Regions from separate parts of the Dechloromonas sp. HYN0024 genome, predicted to be linked through region 1. Evidence: predicted binding sites of a transcription regulator. Region 1 holds the regulator's gene; each other region holds the start of a gene.
The links. Region 1 encodes FNR, which switches genes on or off when oxygen is low (the NO sensors DNR and NnrR bind a similar motif). Its sites were predicted from a motif close to TTGANCTAGNTCAA; they were not measured.

Region 1 (4,486 bases):
CTGTTCGGCGAACTGGCCTGGAAGCATCCGGCCAGTGGCTTCCATGCGGCTGTCGAGGGCATTGCACGCAGCAAGGTCTATGTCGAGGACACTAATGCCAAGCAGGCCGCTCCGGCCTACGCCATCGCCAATCTACGTTTCGGCGTCGATCGCCAATACGGCCAACTGAACCTGAGAACCTTCGTTCGTTTCGACAATATTTTCGATCGCCAGTACGTTGGCTCGGTCATCGTCGGCGACGGCAACAACCGATTCTACGAGGCGGCACCGGGTCGTACCTGGCTGGCTGGTGTCAGCGCCCGATATACCTTTTGAGCACCTCCATTCCCCCGCTCAAGCCCGGCCCCGGCCGGGCTTTTTTGCGTCTGATGAAACGATGAATACTGTTTATGGAGTGCTCAGTAATGCAGCAGTTGTCCAGAAACTGAGCGTGCCGAAAGTACTTTTCGATCTTCGCCGCCAAGGGGAAAAAGAACGTAAGTCCTGATGAGCCAAGGGTTTTCAGGGAATGGAGGCGGGTTTTTGAAGGCTGGCACGGGCTTCGCAATGGAATACCGCTGAACACTTTTCTCAGGGATGAGGGAGGGGTGCTTCGTATGGGGCGGATACGCGTCCAGATTTATCTACACAAAATGATTGAGGAGCAATTCAATGCAGAAAAAACTAATCGCGCTGGCCATTGCGGCGGCCACTTCCGGTGCGGTATTCGCACAAACCAATGTCACGATCTACGGTAACGTCGATATGGGTGCCATGTTCCGCCAGGGGCATAACGGCACGGTTGCCAACGGCCAGTCGCAGTACAGCCTGCAGAGCTCTTCTTCTCTGAGCTACATCGGTTTCAAGGGTGTCGAGGATTTGGGTAATGGCACGAAAGCCCTGTTCGACCTGCAATATCGCATCAGCCCGGACACCAGCACCGGTCTGTCGACGGCAGGCCACCAGTACGTTGGCCTGACCGGCGGATTCGGTACGGTAGTCGCCGGCTACCTGGATGGTATTCGTTACGGCATCTACGGCAAGTACAATCCGTTCGGCAACTACTCGATCGGCAGCCTGACGTCGATGACCACTCAGTACGACCGCGCGGCTAATGCGCTGGCCTACATCTCGCCTGCCTTTGCCGGCTTCACGGTGATCCTTGCTACAGCCACCAATACGCAGGGCGCCGAAGGCAGCCTGAACACCGTCCACTCGCCGATGACCGCGCCTACCCGCGGCAATAACGGTGACGACCGCTTGTTGTCCGCCAACCTGATTTATGCGAATGGCCCGCTGAGCATCGATCTTGACTACGAAACCACACGTGCTGTTGGTTATGACAAAGACCGCCTCTATGTTGCAACCACTGGCGCTTCATACGACTTTGGCGCAGTGAAGGTCAGCGGCGTCTACGACGTCATCAAGGGTGATGTAAACTCGTTCATCGGCGGCAACGCAGTGGGTCCTCTCCTGGGCGTTCCTGCTGGTCAGAGATATGATCGCCGCAACTGGTTCGTCGGCGCCACGGTGCCGCTCGGCAAGTTCTCCGTGCTGGGTTCGTTCGGTCAGGTCAAGGACAAGACCGTGTCCAACGCCGATGCATGGAAAATCGGCGTCGGCGCACGCTACGCCCTGTCCAAGCGCACTGAACTGTACGCTGACTACGCGCATATCAAGAACGACAGCGCTGCAGGTTACTCCATTGGTAACAATATCGTCGCGGGCGTTGGCGTCAACGGCCTGGCGATGGGTATGAAGCACTCGTTCTAAGCAATCGAATTGCCCGGACGCCTTGCGTTATTGTGAGTCGTCCGGGAGCAGGAATCTTGCGTCAGATGTCTTCATTACATCTGTTTGGGGCACCCTTCGGGGTGCCCCATTTTTTGTCTTGCTCAGACCGCCCGGTGATTCATCAGGGCCTTGAGCCCGTTCACGTTGAGAATCCGGATGTGTTTCTGCTGGACGGCGATGTGGCCTTCTTCCTGGAAGCGGGAGAAAGCGCGCGACACCGTTTCCAGCTTGAGGCCGAGATAGCTGCCGATTTCCTCGCGCGTCATGCGCAGGTAGAACTCGGCATGCGAGAAGCCGCGTGCGGTAAAGCGTTGTGAAAGGTTGAGCAGAAAGGCGGCCAGTCGCTCTTCAGCACGCATTGTGCCGAGCAGCATCATGACGCCGTGGTCGCGGACGATTTCGCGGCTCATGACCTTGTGGAAATGGTGCTGCAACGTGTGGATTTCCCGCGACAGTCCTTCGAGCCGCGAAAAGGGAATAGCGCAGATCTCGCTGTCTTCCAGGGCAATGGCGTTGCAGGTGTGGTGTTCGGTGCTGATGCCGTCAAGGCCGAGCAGTTCGCCGGCCATCTGGAACCCTGTTACCTGGTCGCGGCCGTCTTCGAGCAGCACGTCGGTCTTGAAAAAGCCGCTGCGGATGGCGTAGATGGCGTCGAAAGCCTCGCCGGCCCGGTAGAGATGGTCGCCGCGCTTGATCCGGCGCCGGGTCGACACCATGTCGTCGAGCTTTTCCAGCTCCTCGAGGCTAAGGCCAAGCGGCAGGCATAGCTCGCGCAGGTTACAATTGGAGCATGCCGTCTTGATGACCGACAGCGTGACTTCTTGATTTAACGGGTGTGTTTGAGGCATTCGCAACCTGCGTTCGCTTGATCCATGTCAACCATAAATTCGAACCTTCCGAACATAATCAGACCTACTTTTTTTGGCTGGCCCAATGAATTTCGCAACCGAAAACCTCGTCTTCGATCCCCAGATCATTCGCCGTTTTGACGTCAACGGTCCACGTTACACGTCTTATCCGACGGCCGACCGCTTCGTTGAAGCCTTTGATGCCGAGGCCGCCAACCTGTGGCTGGGCAAACGCAACATCGGCGGGATTAGTCGACCGCTCTCATTATACTTCCACATCCCTTTCTGCAACACCATTTGCTACTACTGTGCGTGTAACAAGATCATTACCAAGGATCATGGGCGCAGCGGCAAATATCTGAAATATCTGGCCAAGGAGCTGGATATGCAGGCGGCGGCGCTGGAAGGTCGCGATGGCGAGCACGAGGTCATCCAGTTGCATTGGGGCGGCGGTACGCCGACTTTCCTGTCGCATGACGAAATGCGACAGCTCATGGGCGAGACGCGCAAGCATTTCAAGCTGCTGGATGGCGGCGAATATTCGATCGAAGTCGACCCGCGCAAGGTCGATACGGCGACTGTTGCCCTGCTCGGCGAACTCGGCTTCAATCGGATGAGCGTCGGTGTTCAGGATTTCGACGAGCGCGTTCAGGTCGCGGTCAATCGTGTCCAGAGCGAGGAAGAAACCTACAGCGTGATCCGCGATGCGCGCGCCAATGGCTTCAAGTCGGTTTCGGTTGACCTGATCTACGGTCTGCCGCACCAGACCGTCATGGGTTTCAACCGGACCATCGAACGGGTTCTGGCGATGGACCCGGATCGCCTGTCGATCTACAACTACGCCCACATGCCAAGCATGTTCAAGCCGCAGCGCCGGATCAATGATGCCGACCTGCCGTCGGCCGATACCAAGCTGCAGATTCTGGCGCTGGCCATCAAGAAGCTGACTGATAACGGTTATGTCTTCATTGGCATGGATCACTTCGCCAAGCCGGATGACGAACTTGCCGTGGCTCAGCGTCAGGGCCGCCTGCATCGCAATTTTCAGGGCTATTCGACCTACGCCGACTGCGACATGCTGTCTTTCGGCATTTCGTCGATCAGCAAGGTCGGACCGAGCTACTACCAGAACGTCAAGACTGCCGACGAATACTACGATGCCATCGATACCGGTTCGCTGCCGGTGTTCCGCGGCATTGAGCTGACGGCTGACGATATCCTGCGCCGTTCCATCATCCAGGCACTGATGTGTCATTTCGAACTGTCTATCGAAAGCATTGAAAGTGCCCACCTGATCGACTTCCGCAAGTATTTTGAGGCCGAACTGGACGACATGAAGGAAATGGAGCGAGCCGGCCTGCTCAAGATTGACCGCGAATGGATTACCGTCCTGCCGCCGGGTCGCCTCCTCGTGCGCATCATTTCGATGGTTTTCGACCGCTATCTGCGGGCCGGGCGTCAGCGGGCGACGTACTCGAAGGTTATCTGATCGGTGGCGGGCGAGCGGTGTACACTGCTCGCCTCGCTTTGCCTGATTCCGCCCGATGCCTGATTCCGGCTTCCTTGCCCTTTTTCTCGTTGGCCTGCTCGGCGGCACCCATTGCGTCGGCATGTGTGGCGGCATCGTCGGAGCCCTGTCGATGGGTGCCACCGCCCGCTGGTCGATGCACCTTGCCTACAACGGCGGGCGCATCCTGTCCTATGCCGTGGCAGGTGCCATCGCCGGTGCTCTGGGTGCCGCCAGCATGGGGCTGGAGGGGCAGGTTCCGGCCCGGCTGTTCCTCTATTTTGTCGCCAACCTGATGCTCGTTGCGCTCGGGCTGTATCTGCTCGGCATCACCCGTGCGCTGGCCTTTACCGAACGA
Region 2 (4,486 bases), 1.6 Mb from region 1:
TGCGGTTGCGGCTATTGGCTATCGGGCCTATCCGTACGATGCCGCCAAGAACGAGGAAATTTCCCGCAAGGAGCGGCGCGAGGCAATGTGGCGCCTGTGGGTGGCCGGCTTTGGCATGATGCAGGTGATGATGTATGCCTATCCGGTCTATATCGCCAACGGCGACATGACGGCCGATATCGAAAGCCTGATGCGCTGGGCCAGCCTGTTCCTGACCCTGCCGGTCATTTTCTATTCCTCGGCACCTTTCTTCCGTAACGCCTGGCGTGACATCAAGCTGCGTCGCGTCGGCATGGATGTGCCGGTGGCCCTCGGGGTCGGCGCGGCATTTGTCGCCAGTTGCTGGGCGACCTTCGCCCAGGCCGGGGAAGTCTATTTCGACTCGGTCACGATGTTTATCTTTTTCCTGTTGGGTGGCCGCTATCTGGAGATGACGGCGCGCCAGAAGGCGGTCAGCGTGACCGAGGCACTGGCCCGGCTGCTGCCGGCTTTTGCCCAAAAGATGGCGCGGTTTCCGGCGGACCGCAATACCGAGCAGTGTGTCGTCGCCGACCTGCGCCAAGGCGATTACATTTTGGTTCGCGCCGGCGATATCGTGCCGGCTGATGGTCGGGTTATTGAAGGCATCAGCTGTGCCAATGAGGCCCTGCTGACCGGCGAAAGCAAGCCGGTTCCCAAGTCGCCCGGCGAGACGGTGGTCGGAGGTTCGATCAATGCCGAGAGTCCGCTCGTCGTCCAGGTCGAGCAGGTCGGCGAGGGGACGCGCCTGTCGGCCATTATCCAGTTGATGGAGCGGGCGGCGGCCGAAAAGCCGAAAATTGTCGTGCTCGCTGACCGTATTGCCAGCTATTTTGTCGCGGTTCTGCTGGCGGTGGCTATTCTTGTGGCGGTTGGCTGGTATTTCGTCGATCCGGCGAAAGCCTTGTGGATCACTGTTTCGGTGCTGGTGGTTACCTGCCCCTGTGCTCTTTCGCTGGCGACGCCGATTGCGCTGACCGTTTCGGCAGGTGCGCTGGCCCGGGACGGCTTGCTGGTGACGCGCGGTCATGCCATTGAAACCCTGGCGCGGGCGACCCATTTCGTATTCGACAAAACAGGCACCTTGACTACCGGACAGATGCATCTCGTTGATGTACTGCCGGTTGCCGGGTTGCATCGAGATGCCTGCCTGGCCATGGCGGCAGCTCTGGAGCAGGCTTCCGAGCATCCAGTGGCGACGGCGCTGCGCCAGGCGGCCGGTGCCCAGTTGCCGGAAACATCGGCGGTGATCAGCGAACCGGGTCAGGGTATCGAGGCGCTGGTCGACGGACGTCGTTGCCGGATCGGACGACCTGACTATGCGTTGGCGCTGAGTGCAGAAAATTTGCCGGCGGCAGCCGGCGACTGGCTGGAAAGCGGCGATACCGTCGTTGCTCTGGCCGATGAAACGGGTTGCCTGGCGCTGTTCCGGATTGGTGATGAGCTGCGGCCGGAGTCGGCGGCGCTGATCGCCGAACTCCGGGCGTCCGGAAAGCAGGTAATTCTGTTAACCGGCGATGCTCCGGCGGTAGCTCATCGCGTGGCCGACCAACTCGGCATCGCCGATGTTCGGGCCGGCGTGACCCCGCAGGGCAAGCACGATTGCGTAACCGGCCTGCAATCGGCGGGCGCCATCGTGGCGATGCTCGGTGATGGCGTCAACGATGCCCCGGTGCTCGCTCAGGCGCAGGTGTCGGTGGCGATGGGCGGTGGCGCACAGTTGGCACGAACCCAGTCTGATTTCATCCTGCTCTCGGAAAACCTGGATCATCTGCGTTACGGCTTGCGGCGGGCGAGAAAAACCCTGCGCGTGATCCGCCAGAATCTCTGGTGGTCCTTCGCCTACAATTTCGTTGCCCTGCCGCTGGCCATTGCCGGTTTTGTTACGCCATGGATTGCCGGCATCGGCATGTCGGCCAGTTCTTTGCTGGTGGTCCTCAATTCACTGCGCATTCAGCGCCTGGAGATCGATTGATGGAAAGTGTCTATCTGCTTATCCCGGTATCGGTCATTCTGGTCTTCGGAATTGCCGTTGCGTTCTGGTGGTCGGTCCGCAGCGGCCAGTTCGATGATCTCGAAGGGCCGGGCTTTCGCGTCCTGATGGACGAGGATCCGTTGAAGCGCAATCAGGCAAAGGCGGGCGGAGAGGTCGTGGATACCAACAAACCCGACAATGTTTGACCTGTGTCAACGTTAGCGGGATAGACGCTTGGCAGAATGGCCCCATTGTGGAGCGCGATGCTTCACAGCAATTCTCTGTTGGGGTTGGGGTGCGTTACGACGCACCCTTTTTTTGTCTGCGTTTTTCAGCCCTTTTCTTCGCCTAGATATTTTGAACTACTGCCCTTAGATAATCGGTAGGTTGATCTAGGTCAAAACGCTCAGCCTGAACTAGAATACCATCGCTTTCTATGTGTCCCCTTGGGTTCAGGGAGGTGGGCATTCCGTTTTTTTTTTACGAGAGGGTGGGTTCATGTCTGGAACGCAAACCACATATAACGATAAGGTCGTACGGCAATTCACCGTTATGACCGTCATCTGGGGCATTGTTGGCATGCTGGTCGGTGTCATCATTGCTGCGCAGCTGGTCTGGCCGGAGCTGAATATTGGCTTCCTGCATTTTGGCCGTCTGCGTCCGTTGCATACCAACGCGGTTATTTTTGCGTTTGGTGGCTGCGCCTTGTTCGCAACGTCTTACTGGTGCGTTCAGCGCACCTGCTGTACGCGTCTTTGGGGCGGTCCGCTGGTTCCCTTTACTTTCTGGGGCTGGCAAATCGTCATTCTTCTCGCTGCCATCACTTTGCCGCTGGGTATCACCTCCGGTAAGGAATATGCCGAGCTGGAGTGGCCGATCGATATCCTGATCACGCTGGTCTGGGTGTCTTACGCTCTGGTCTTCTTCGGTACCATCGCCAAGCGCAAGGTGTCGCATATTTATGTCGCCAACTGGTTCTTCGGCGCCATGATTCTGACCGTTGCCCTGCTGCATCTGGTGAACAGCGCCGCCATGCCGGTTTCGCTGACCAAGTCCTACTCGGCTTACGCTGGTGTCCAGGACGCGATGATCCAGTGGTGGTATGGTCACAACGCCGTGGGCTTCTTCCTGACTGCTGGCTTCCTTGGCATCATGTACTACTTCGTACCGAAGCAGGCTGGTCGTCCGGTGTATTCGTATCGCCTGTCGGTCGTCCACTTCTGGGCGCTGATCTTCACGTACATGTGGGCGGGCCCGCACCACCTGCACTACACCGCCCTGCCGGACTGGACCCAGTCTGTCGGTATGGTGTTCTCCCTGATTCTGCTGGCTCCGTCCTGGGGTGGCATGATCAACGGCATCATGACCCTGTCGGGTGCCTGGAATAAGCTGCGTGACGATCCTATCCTGAAGTTCCTGATCACCTCGCTGTCCTTCTACGGTATGTCCACGTTCGAAGGCCCGATGATGTCGATCAAGACCGTTAATGCCCTGTCGCATTACACGGACTGGACCGTCGGTCACGTGCACTCCGGTGCTCTCGGCTGGGTTGCCATGGTGTCGATCGGTGCCATGTACTACCTGATCCCGCGCCTCTTCGGCAAGACCGAAATGTATAGCACCAAGCTGGTCACGACCCACTTCTGGATCGCTACCATCGGCACCGTTCTTTACATCGCTTCGATGTGGATTGCCGGTGTGATGCAGGGCCTGATGTGGCGTGCGGTTAACGCTGACGGTACGCTGGCTTACAGTTTCGTCGAGTCGGTCAAGGGTTCCTACCCGTTCTGGGCGATCCGCTGGCTGGGTGGCGTTCTGTTCCTGTCGGGCATGCTCCTCATGGCATACAACATGTTCAAGACCATGGCTGGCGGCAAGACTGCTGATACCACGGTGAACGTTCCTGTCGCTCATCACGCCTGATTAGGGGGAGATAATAATGATCAAGCACGAGCATATTGAAAAAAGCGTTGGCCTGCTCATCGTCCTGACGCTGCTAACCGTGATTTGGGGCGGTCTGCTCGAAATCGTTCCGCTCTTCTTCCAAAAGTCGACCACGACCCCGGTTGAAGGTGTCAAACCTTACGAAGCCGTTCGTCTGGCCGGTCGTGACGTTTATATCCGCGAAGGCTGCTTCCTGTGCCACTCGCAGATGATTCGTCCGTTCCGTGCTGAAACCGAGCGTTATGGCCATTACTCCGTCGCTGGCGAGTATGTCTATGACCATCCGTTCCAGTGGGGTTCGAAGCGTACCGGTCCGGATCTGCATCGCGTCGGTGGCCGTTACTCTGACGAATGGCAGCGCGCTCACCTGATGAATCCTCGCGATGTGGTGCCCGAGTCCAACATGCCGGCATTTGCCTTCCTGGCAAGCAACAAGGCCAAGGACACCGTCGGTGCTGACATCGAGAAGAAGATGCAGATTATGCGCGTTTATGCGAACGCCCGCGGTATCCCCACCTATACGGAAGAGGAAATCAAGGGTGCCAAGGC
Region 3 (4,486 bases), 420 kb from region 1:
CAAAACTGCATCGGCGCGCAACTGGCCGTCGAATTCGAGCAGGGTGACGTGGCCGACGATGCCGGCCAGATCAATGGCGGCCTCGACGCCAGAGTTGCCGCCGCCGATCACCGCAACGCGCTTGCCCTTGAATAGAGGGCCGTCGCAGTGGGGGCAGTAGGCGACCCCCTTGCCCCGGTAATCCTGTTCGCCTGGGACGTTCATTTCACGCCAGCGGGCACCCGTGGCGAGGATGACAGATTTGCTCCTTACCGAAGCACCGTTTGCTAGCCTGATTTCGATGAGGTCACCGGGGATCAATTGTGTCGCGCGTTGCAGGTTCATGACGTCGACGGCGTAGTCCTTGACGTGCTCTTCAAGGCCCATGACCAGCTTCGGGCCATCAGTGGCCTTGACGGAAATGAAATTCTCAATGGCCAGCGTATCCATCACTTGGCCGCCGAAACGCTCGGCCAGGAGGCCTGTGCGGATGCCCTTGCGGGCGGCATAGATGGCGGCCGAGGCACCGGCCGGGCCGCCGCCGACGATGAGTACGTCGTAGGGTGCCTTGGCGCTGATCTTTTCGGCATCCCGTGCTGCGGCTCCGGTGTCGAGCTTGGCGATGATTTCCTCGATGCTCATGCGGCCGGCACCAAACTCTTCACCATTCAGGAAGATGGTCGGCACCGCCATGATCTTGCGGCGCTCGACTTCGCCCTGGAACATGCCGCCGTCGATCAGCGTGCTGGTCACGCCGGGGCTGAGCACGGCCATCAGGTTGAGCGCCTGCACGACGTCCGGACAGTTGTGGCAGGACAGCGAGATGAAGGTTTCGAATTGGAATGTGCCGGGCAATGCCTTGATCTGCTCGATCACGGCGGCATCGACTTTGGGCGGATGGCCGCCTGTTTGCAGCAGGGCAAGCACCAAGGACGTGAATTCATGGCCCATCGGGATGCCGGCAAAGCTGATGCGCGGCGTTTCGTCGGGCAGGCCAATAGCGAAGGATGGGCGCAAGGACGCCGTGCCGTTTTCGCGCAGGCTGACCTTGGGGGACAACGCGACAATATCTGTCAGCAAGTCGCGCATTTCCTGTGCCTTGGCGCTGTCGTCGAGCGAGGCGACGAGCTCGATCGGATATTGCAGCTTGTCGAGATAGGCCGAGAGCTGGACCTTGATATTGTTGTCGAGCATGGTGTTTTCCCTGTTGCGAGTTGCTAGGCATTGATCGCTAGTCATCAGCAGGCAGCGCTGGCAACTAACGACCAATAACTAAAAACTAATCAGATTTTGCCGACCAGATCGAGCGACGGAGCCAGGGTGGCTTCGCCTTCCTTCCATTTGGCCGGGCAGACTTCGTTCGGGTGGCTGGCAACGTATTGCGCCGCCTTCAGCTTGCGGAGGGTTTCCGAGACATCACGGGCGATGGCGTTGTCGTGCACTTCCAGGGTCTTGATGACGCCGTCCGGATTGATCACGAAAGTGCCGCGCAGGGCCAGGCCTGCTTCGTCGATATGCACATCGAAGGCGCGGGTCAGCTGATGGGTCGGATCGCCGACGAGCGGGAAGCGGGCCTTGCTCACGGCCGGCGAGGTCTCGTGCCAGACCTTGTGCGAGAAGTGGGTGTCGGTGGTGACGATGTATACCTCGGCGCCAGCATTCTGAAATTCGCCGTAGTTGTTGGCGGCATCTTCGATTTCCGTCGGGCAGTTGAAGGTGAAGGCAGCCGGCATGAAGATCACGACGGACCACTTGCCCTTCAGGTTGGCTTCGGTGACTTCGACGAACTTGCCATTGTGGAAGGCCTGTGCCTTGAAAGGCTGAACTTGGGTGTTGATGAGCGACATGAGTTTCTCCTGAGTGGGTTGAGTGATAGGTACGGAGTGAATGGTAGGCAGGGTGCAAAAATTGATCCAATTGATTGCTTAAATAAAATCGATAGCGTTCTTGCATGGGTTCCTTGCGGCTCAGTCGGGCCTGTCTAGCTAAATGGAACTAGTCAAATACGCCATTGGTACTAGGCAAGAATGATCCTTGGCTGTGAATTTGATGCGCATCAAATTCATGGCACGGTGCTATCGGGAACACTGCTGTCCACGGTTGCATTGGGCTACCGAAGCTTGAGGAGGTCGGCCGGATGAACATTTCCAGCGCCATTATTTATATCGCCCCGGAGCGCCTCGATGAGGCCTGTGCGGCGCTTCTCCGGATGGCCGGGGTGGAAATTCACGCCCGGAGTGCGGAGGGGAAGGTGGTCGTCACGCTCGAGGACGACGATACCAATTCGGCCGCTGACAAATATGTGGCCTTACATGGCGTTCCCGGCGTCGCATCGGTGGCCATGGTTTATCAATTCAGCGACGACGAATCAGTAGATACCGAGGAGGTAGAGGCGTGAAGCTCAATCGACGCGATTTCATCAAGGCCAATGCAGCAGCAGCGGCCATGTCGGCAGCAGGTTTGTCGGCGTCCGGTACGGCCGTGGCGCAGGGGAAGGACGAGATTCGCTGGGACAAGGCAGCCTGCCGCTTTTGCGGAACGGGTTGTGGCGTTCTGGTCGGAACCCAGGAAGGGCGTGTCGTGGCGACGCAGGGCGACCCTGATGCGCCGGTCAATCGAGGCCTCAACTGTATCAAGGGCTATTTCCTGTCGAAGATCATGTACGGCGCGGATCGTCTGAAGACGCCGATGCTGCGCATGAAGGGCGGCAAGTTCGACAAGAACGGTGATTTTGCGCCGATTTCCTGGAAACAGGCTTTCGACATCATGGAAGAAAAGGCCAAAGCGACGCTCAAGGCCAAGGGGCCGAACGGCCTGGCGATGTTCGGTTCGGGGCAGTGGACGATCTGGGAGGGCTACGCCGCCGCCAAGTTGATGAAGGCCGGTTTCCGCACCAATAACCTCGATCCCAACGCCCGTCACTGCATGGCTTCGGCGGTTGCCGGTTTCATGCGCACTTTTGGTATCGACGAGCCGATGGGTTGCTACGACGACATCGAGCATGCCGATGCCTTCGTGTTGTGGGGCTCCAACATGGCCGAGATGCACCCGATCCTGTGGACCCGCATCACCGACCGCAAGCTCTCGAACAAGGGGGTCAAGGTCGCCGTGCTGTCGACCTTCGAGCACCGCTCGTATGAGCTGGCCGATATTCCGATGATCTTCACGCCGCAGACGGATCTGGCGATCCTCAATTACATCGCCAATTACATTATCCAGACCGGCAAGGTGAATCAGGCTTTCGTCGACAAGAACATCAATTTCAAGAAGAGCGCCACCGACATCGGCTACGGTCTGCGGCCGACGCATGCCCTGGAAAAGAACGCGACGAGCAACGGTTATCCGGATGCCGACGGCAAGCCGAAGGGCGATACCGGAAAGTCCGAGCCGATTACCTTTGACGAGTTCAAGAAATTCGTCTCCGAATACACCGTCGAGAAGGTCTCCAAGCTGTCCGGCGTGGCCGAGAAGGATCTCAAGGCGTTGGCCGAGTTGTACGCCGATCCCAAGGTCAAGGTCATTTCATTCTGGACCATGGGGTTCAATCAGCACACGCGCGGCACCTGGGCGAACAACCTCGTTTACAACATCCACCTGCTGACCGGCAAGATTTCCGAGCCGGGCAACAGCCCCTTCTCGCTGACCGGGCAGCCGTCGGCCTGCGGTACGGCACGGGAGGTCGGTACCTTCTCGCATCGTTTGCCGGCCGACATGGTCGTCACCAACCCGGATCATCGCAAGCACACGGAAGAGTTGTGGGGGCTGCCCGAAGGCACCATCCCCGACAAGATCGGCTTCCACGCCGTGGCCATGGCCCGGGCGCTCAAGGACGGCAAGGTCAATTTCTACTGGCAGCAGTGCAACAACAACATGCAGGCCGGACCGAACATTAACGAAGAACTCTATCCGGGCTGGCGCAAGCCGGAGAACTTCATCGTCGTCTCCGACCCCTATCCGACCGTCTCGGCAATGGCGGCCGACCTCATCCTGCCGACCGCCATGTGGGTCGAGAAGGAAGGTGCCTACGGCAATGCCGAGCGGCGTACCCAGTTCTGGCGGCAGCAGGTCAAGGCCCCGGGCGAGGCACGCTCCGATCTTTGGCAGGTTATGGAGTTTTCCAAGCGTTTCAAGTTGGAGGAGGTCTGGCCCGCCGAATTGCTCGCCAAGGCGCCCAAGCTCAAGGGCAAGACGATGTATGACGCCCTTTTTGCCAATGGTGTGGTGAACAAGTACAAAGTCGGCGAAACGGCCTCCGGCTTCGATAACGACGAGTCCAAGCACTTCGGTTTCTACGTTCAGAAGGGGCTCTTCGAGGAATACGCTGCCTTCGGGCGAGGCCACGGCCACGACCTGGCGCCGTTCGATACCTACCACCAGGCGCGTGGCCTGCGCTGGCCGGTGGTCGATGGCAAGGAAACGCTGTGGCGCTTCCGCGAAGGTTATGACTCTTACGTCAAGAAGGGTGAGGGCGTGAAGTTCTACGGCCACAAGGACGGCAAGGCAGTGA
Region 4 (4,486 bases), 1.4 Mb from region 1:
TTGCCGCAGCCGGTGCACTTGTCATCCATAACCTCGAACGGCTTGAGCTTGTGGTAATCCTTGACCAGAACGCAGGGCTGGTCGGTGATGATGACCGAAACATCGGGGACCTTCACCTCATCGCGAATGGTCTTGAAGAGTACCGGCAACTCATAAGGATTGACCTTGTGAATGCGCTCATCCTTGACGCCCAGCGCCGAGACCAGCCTGGCGAAATCAATGCGCGGAGCCTCCTCGCCGTGGATGCCATAACCATTGCCCGGATTGTTCTGGCCACCGGTCATCCCGACGGCGCGGTTATCGAGCAGCAGGACCGTGACATTGCCCTTGTTGTACACCATGTCGAGCAGCCCCTGCATGCCCATGTGCAGGAAGGTCGAATCGCCGATCACGGCGACGATGCGCTTGTCCTTGTCGGCCTCGCCGCGTCCCTTGTCCATGCCCAGCGCGACGCCCATCGAGGCCCCCATCGAGACGCAGGTATCCAGGGCGTTCCACGGATGTCCGGCGCCCAGCGTGTAGCAGCCGATGTCACCGGAAATATTGAGGTTACGGACCTGCGACAGCGTGTAATAGACGCCCAGGTGCGGGCAGGCCACGCACATCGTCGGCGGCCGCGGGAAAACCTGCATCGGCGCGAATGTCGTCGTTTCCGGCATTGGCTCACCGAGCAATCGGGCGATGGCCGGTTTCAGGACATTCGGCGACAACTCGCCCTGCAGCGGCAGAATTTCCTTGCCAATGACCTTCAAGCCCTGTGCCTTCAGTTCGGTTTCAACCAGCGGCTCGACTTCCTCGACGACCACGACCTGATCAACCATGGCGGCCAGTTCGCGGCATTTATCGAAAGGCACCGGGCTGGAAAAACCGAGCTTCAGTACCGGCGCATTGGGGAAGGATTCCTTGACGTGCATGTAGGCCGGACCGGAGGCGATGAAGCCGACGCGTTTGTCCGGACCGTCTTCGATGAAGTTCAGTTCTGACGTTTCGGCCAGTTCGCGCAACTTGATCTCGCGGGCAAACATCAGCGGAATGCGCTTGCCGGCATTGCCCGGCACCATCACGAAGCGTGCCGGCTCCTTGGTGAAGCCGGCACCGACATGCTCACCGCGCTCGCCGACGGTGACCAGTGACTTGACGTGGTTGATGCGCGTCGTCATGCGCAGGATGACCGGCACCTGGAGTTTTTCCGACAACGCGTAGCCATACAGGGTCATCGCGTAGGCTTCCTGCGAATCCGCCGGCTCGAGCACCGGCACGTGGGCGAAGCGGCCCCAGTAGCGCGAGTCCTGCTCATTCTGCGATGACGACAGGCCGACGTCGTCAGCAATGGCGATGACCAGGCCGCCGACCACACCCGTCAGGGTCAGGGTCATCAACGCGTCGGAGGCGACGTTCATGCCGACGTGCTTCATGCAGCAAAAGGCGCGCGAACCAGCGTAGGCGCAGCCAATGGCAACCTCCAGCGAGACCTTTTCATTGACCGACCACTCGGCATAGAGATCCGGGTAGGTGGAAATGACTTCCAGCATTTCAGTAGACGGCGTACCGGGATAAGCAGCGGCGACCTTGACGCCAGCCTCCCATACGGCGCGGGCGACCGCTTCATTACCGGACATCAGGACCCGGCTTGCTGCCGGTACAGGCATGACTGCCGCCATGTCGACTCCTAAATCAATTAAACGAGACGGTCGATTTTAAAGGTGGCCCCGAAAGCCAATTTGATACAGCGCAACTCGATTGACAATATTTTTCGTGTCGTATTGTTATTTGCCGGATGCTGATGGATATCAAAGCCCGCCCCGACCAGCCCCGGAACAATGGCCACTCTCCCGGATACCCGCCATGACCACTACCACCCCCCTCGCGGTACCAGTGCCCCGCTTCCGAATTCCCGGCAACAAGGGAATCTGGGCCGGCATTAGCTGCGAGTTCGTCGAGTTCTCGGTGCTCTTTGCGGTTTACTTCATCGCCCGTGCACATTTTCCCGAGGCTTTCCACGACGGAGCACAACGCCTTTCGGTGACCGCCGGCACCGTGATCACCCTGCTCATGATCACCAGCAGCTATTTCATTGCCTGTTCGGTGAACGCCATCCGCCAGGACCAGCATCGGGCCGCCATCATCTGGCTTGTCAGGGGCCTCGCCGTCGCCCTGGGCTACCCCCTGACCAAGGCACTCGAAATCAGCTGGAACCTGGCCAACGGCATCAACGGCGAATCGGGGATTTTTTTCACGGTCTACTACTACCTGACGTTCACCCATCTCGTACACGCCACCTGGGGCATTCTTGGCATCCTCTGGGTGCTTGCCCGGCTGAGTTTTCGCGGTTATTCATCGGACGACCATGCCGGGCTGGAAGCCCTGGCCTGCTACTGGCACGCCACCGACATCATCTGGCTGGTCATCTTCCCGATGTTTTACGTGCTGGCCTGAGCATGAACACCAAAACCGACCACTTCTCCCGCCTGACCGCCGCCTGGCTTACGCTGGTCGGCCTGACGCTGGCCAGCCTCGGTCTCAGCGAATGGTTCCGCGCTGCTCCCTGGCTGCCGCTGCTGGTCGCCGCCATCATCTGGATCAAGGGGGCGCTGGTGGCCCGTTGCTTCCTCGAATCGCCAGTTGCCCACCCGTTTATCGCCGGCATCCTCAGAACATTCATCGCCCTTGCCCCGATCGCCCTGATCGCCACCGCCTTTTTCGGCGGCACGCTGGCCCGCTGGGCCACGCTCTAAGCGCACCTGACCGGTTTTAATTTTGTTCAAAAGGCGCGGTACGCGTTTACCCCTATTGCACGATGTGAATTTTGTTTTTACAATGCGAAACGTGACTAAGGGAAAGTACGGACTCGCGAAGCACGCAGGAACCAGCTAAAGTTGTTTTGCTCAACAGGCAAAACAGAATGACATTCAATCCAGGAGACAAACCATGGCCGAACAACCGAATAATTTGCCTGACCCCGCCGACGTCGATCCGCAGGAAACCAAGGAATGGATAGACGCTCTGGAAGGCGTCATCACCCAGGAAGGCGCTGACCGCGCCCATTACCTGATCGAGAAGCTGATCGGACAAGCCCGCGAAGACGGCATTGATCTGCCCTACTCGGCCAACACCGAATACATCAACACCATTCCGGCCGATCAGCAGCCCAAGTACCCGGGCAACGCCGACATGGAAATCAAGATTCACAGCTACATCCGCTGGAACGCCATGGCCATGGTCGTGCGCGCCAACAAGGACACCAACGTCGGCGGCCACATTGCCTCCTTCGCTTCGGCCGCCGCGCTCTACGACGTAGGCTTTTCGCATTTCTGGCGCAGCATCAACGACCCCTCCGGTGGCGACCTCATCTTCTTCCAGGGCCATTCCGTACCGGGCGTCTATTCACGCGCCTTCATGCTCGGCCGCCTGAGCGAAGAGCAGATGGACAATTTCCGTCAGGAAACCGACGGCAAGGGCATTTCGTCCTACCCGCATCCGTGGCTGATGCCGGACTTCTGGCAGTTCCCGACCGTTTCCATGGGCCTCGGCCCGATCCAGGCCATCTATCAGGCCCGCTTCATGAAGTACCTCGACTCGCGCGGACTGGCCAAGGCCAATGATCGCAAGGTCTGGGCCTTCCTCGGCGACGGCGAGACCGACGAAGTCGAATCGCTCGGCGCCATCGGTATGGCCGGGCGCGAAAAGCTCGACAACCTGATTTTCGTCATCAACTGCAACCTGCAGCGCCTTGACGGCCCGGTGCGCGGCAACGGCAAGATCATCCAGGAACTCGAATCCGAATTCCGCGGTGCCGGCTGGAACGTCATCAAGCTGGTCTGGGGCACGCATTGGGATGCCCTGTTCCAGCGCGACAAGAAGGGCATCCTCAAGAAGCGCATGATGGAACTGGTCGATGGCCAGTACCAGACCTTCAAGGCCAAGAATGGCGCCTATGTCCGCGAACATTTCTTCAACACGCCGGAACTGCGCGAACTGGTCGCCGACTGGACCGACGATGAAGTCTGGGCGCTGAACCGTGGCGGCCACGACATTTTCAAGATTTTTGCCGCCTACGACCGCGCCATCAAGACCAAGGGCGCACCGACCCTGATTCTGGCCAAGACCATCAAGGGTTTCGGCATGGGCCAGGCCGGTGAAGCGATGAACACCTCGCACCAGCAGAAGAAAATGGACAAGGACCAGATCGGCCGCTTCCGCGACCGTTTCAACCTGCCTGTGCCGGACGACCAGCTGGAAGCCCTGCCCTACCTGAAATTTGCTGAAGACTCCCCGGAATACCAGTACATGCGCCAGCGCCGCATGGACCTCGGCGGTTTCCTGCCGCAGCGCCGCCGCAAGGCCGACCCGCTCGCCGTACCGTCACTTGATACCTTTGCCGCCCTGTTGAAAGCCTCCGGCGAAGGCCGCGAATTGTCTACGACGATGGCCATCGTCCGCATCATGAACATGATGCTGAAGGACAAGAATGTCGGCAAGAACGTCG

Region 2: a site for FNR is predicted at 2,381-2,394, ahead of ccoN (cytochrome-c oxidase, cbb3-type subunit I). Genes of this name have one in related genera too.
Region 3: a site for FNR is predicted at 2,026-2,039, ahead of HYN24_RS12945 (chaperone NapD). Genes of this name have one in related genera too.
Region 4: a site for FNR is predicted at 1,722-1,735, ahead of HYN24_RS01970 (thiamine pyrophosphate-dependent enzyme). Genes of this name have one in related genera too.

Annotation. Positions count from the first base shown of each region.
Region 1 is NZ_CP031842.1:2,268,433-2,272,918, reverse strand. Features, by position in the region: gene HYN24_RS10880 (TonB-dependent receptor) at 1-315, shown strand, start outside; gene HYN24_RS10875 (porin) at 652-1,752, shown strand; gene fnr (fumarate/nitrate reduction transcriptional regulator Fnr) at 1,875-2,621, opposite strand; gene hemN (oxygen-independent coproporphyrinogen III oxidase) at 2,707-4,110, shown strand; gene HYN24_RS10860 (sulfite exporter TauE/SafE family protein) at 4,166-4,486, shown strand, end outside.
Region 2 is NZ_CP031842.1:674,730-679,215, forward strand. Features, by position in the region: gene HYN24_RS03240 (heavy metal translocating P-type ATPase) at 1-1,993, shown strand, start outside; gene ccoS (cbb3-type cytochrome oxidase assembly protein CcoS) at 1,993-2,199, shown strand; gene ccoN (cytochrome-c oxidase, cbb3-type subunit I) at 2,492-3,916, shown strand; gene ccoO (cytochrome-c oxidase, cbb3-type subunit II) at 3,936-4,486, shown strand, end outside.
Region 3 is NZ_CP031842.1:2,692,848-2,697,333, reverse strand. Features, by position in the region: gene ahpF (alkyl hydroperoxide reductase subunit F) at 1-1,173, opposite strand, end outside; gene ahpC (alkyl hydroperoxide reductase subunit C) at 1,263-1,826, opposite strand; gene HYN24_RS12945 (chaperone NapD) at 2,117-2,377, shown strand; gene napA (nitrate reductase catalytic subunit NapA) at 2,374-4,486, shown strand, end outside.
Region 4 is NZ_CP031842.1:391,184-395,669, reverse strand. Features, by position in the region: gene HYN24_RS01970 (thiamine pyrophosphate-dependent enzyme) at 1-1,661, opposite strand, end outside; gene HYN24_RS01965 (cytochrome c oxidase subunit 3 family protein) at 1,846-2,436, shown strand; gene HYN24_RS01960 (hypothetical protein) at 2,439-2,735, shown strand; gene aceE (pyruvate dehydrogenase (acetyl-transferring), homodimeric type) at 2,929-4,486, shown strand, end outside.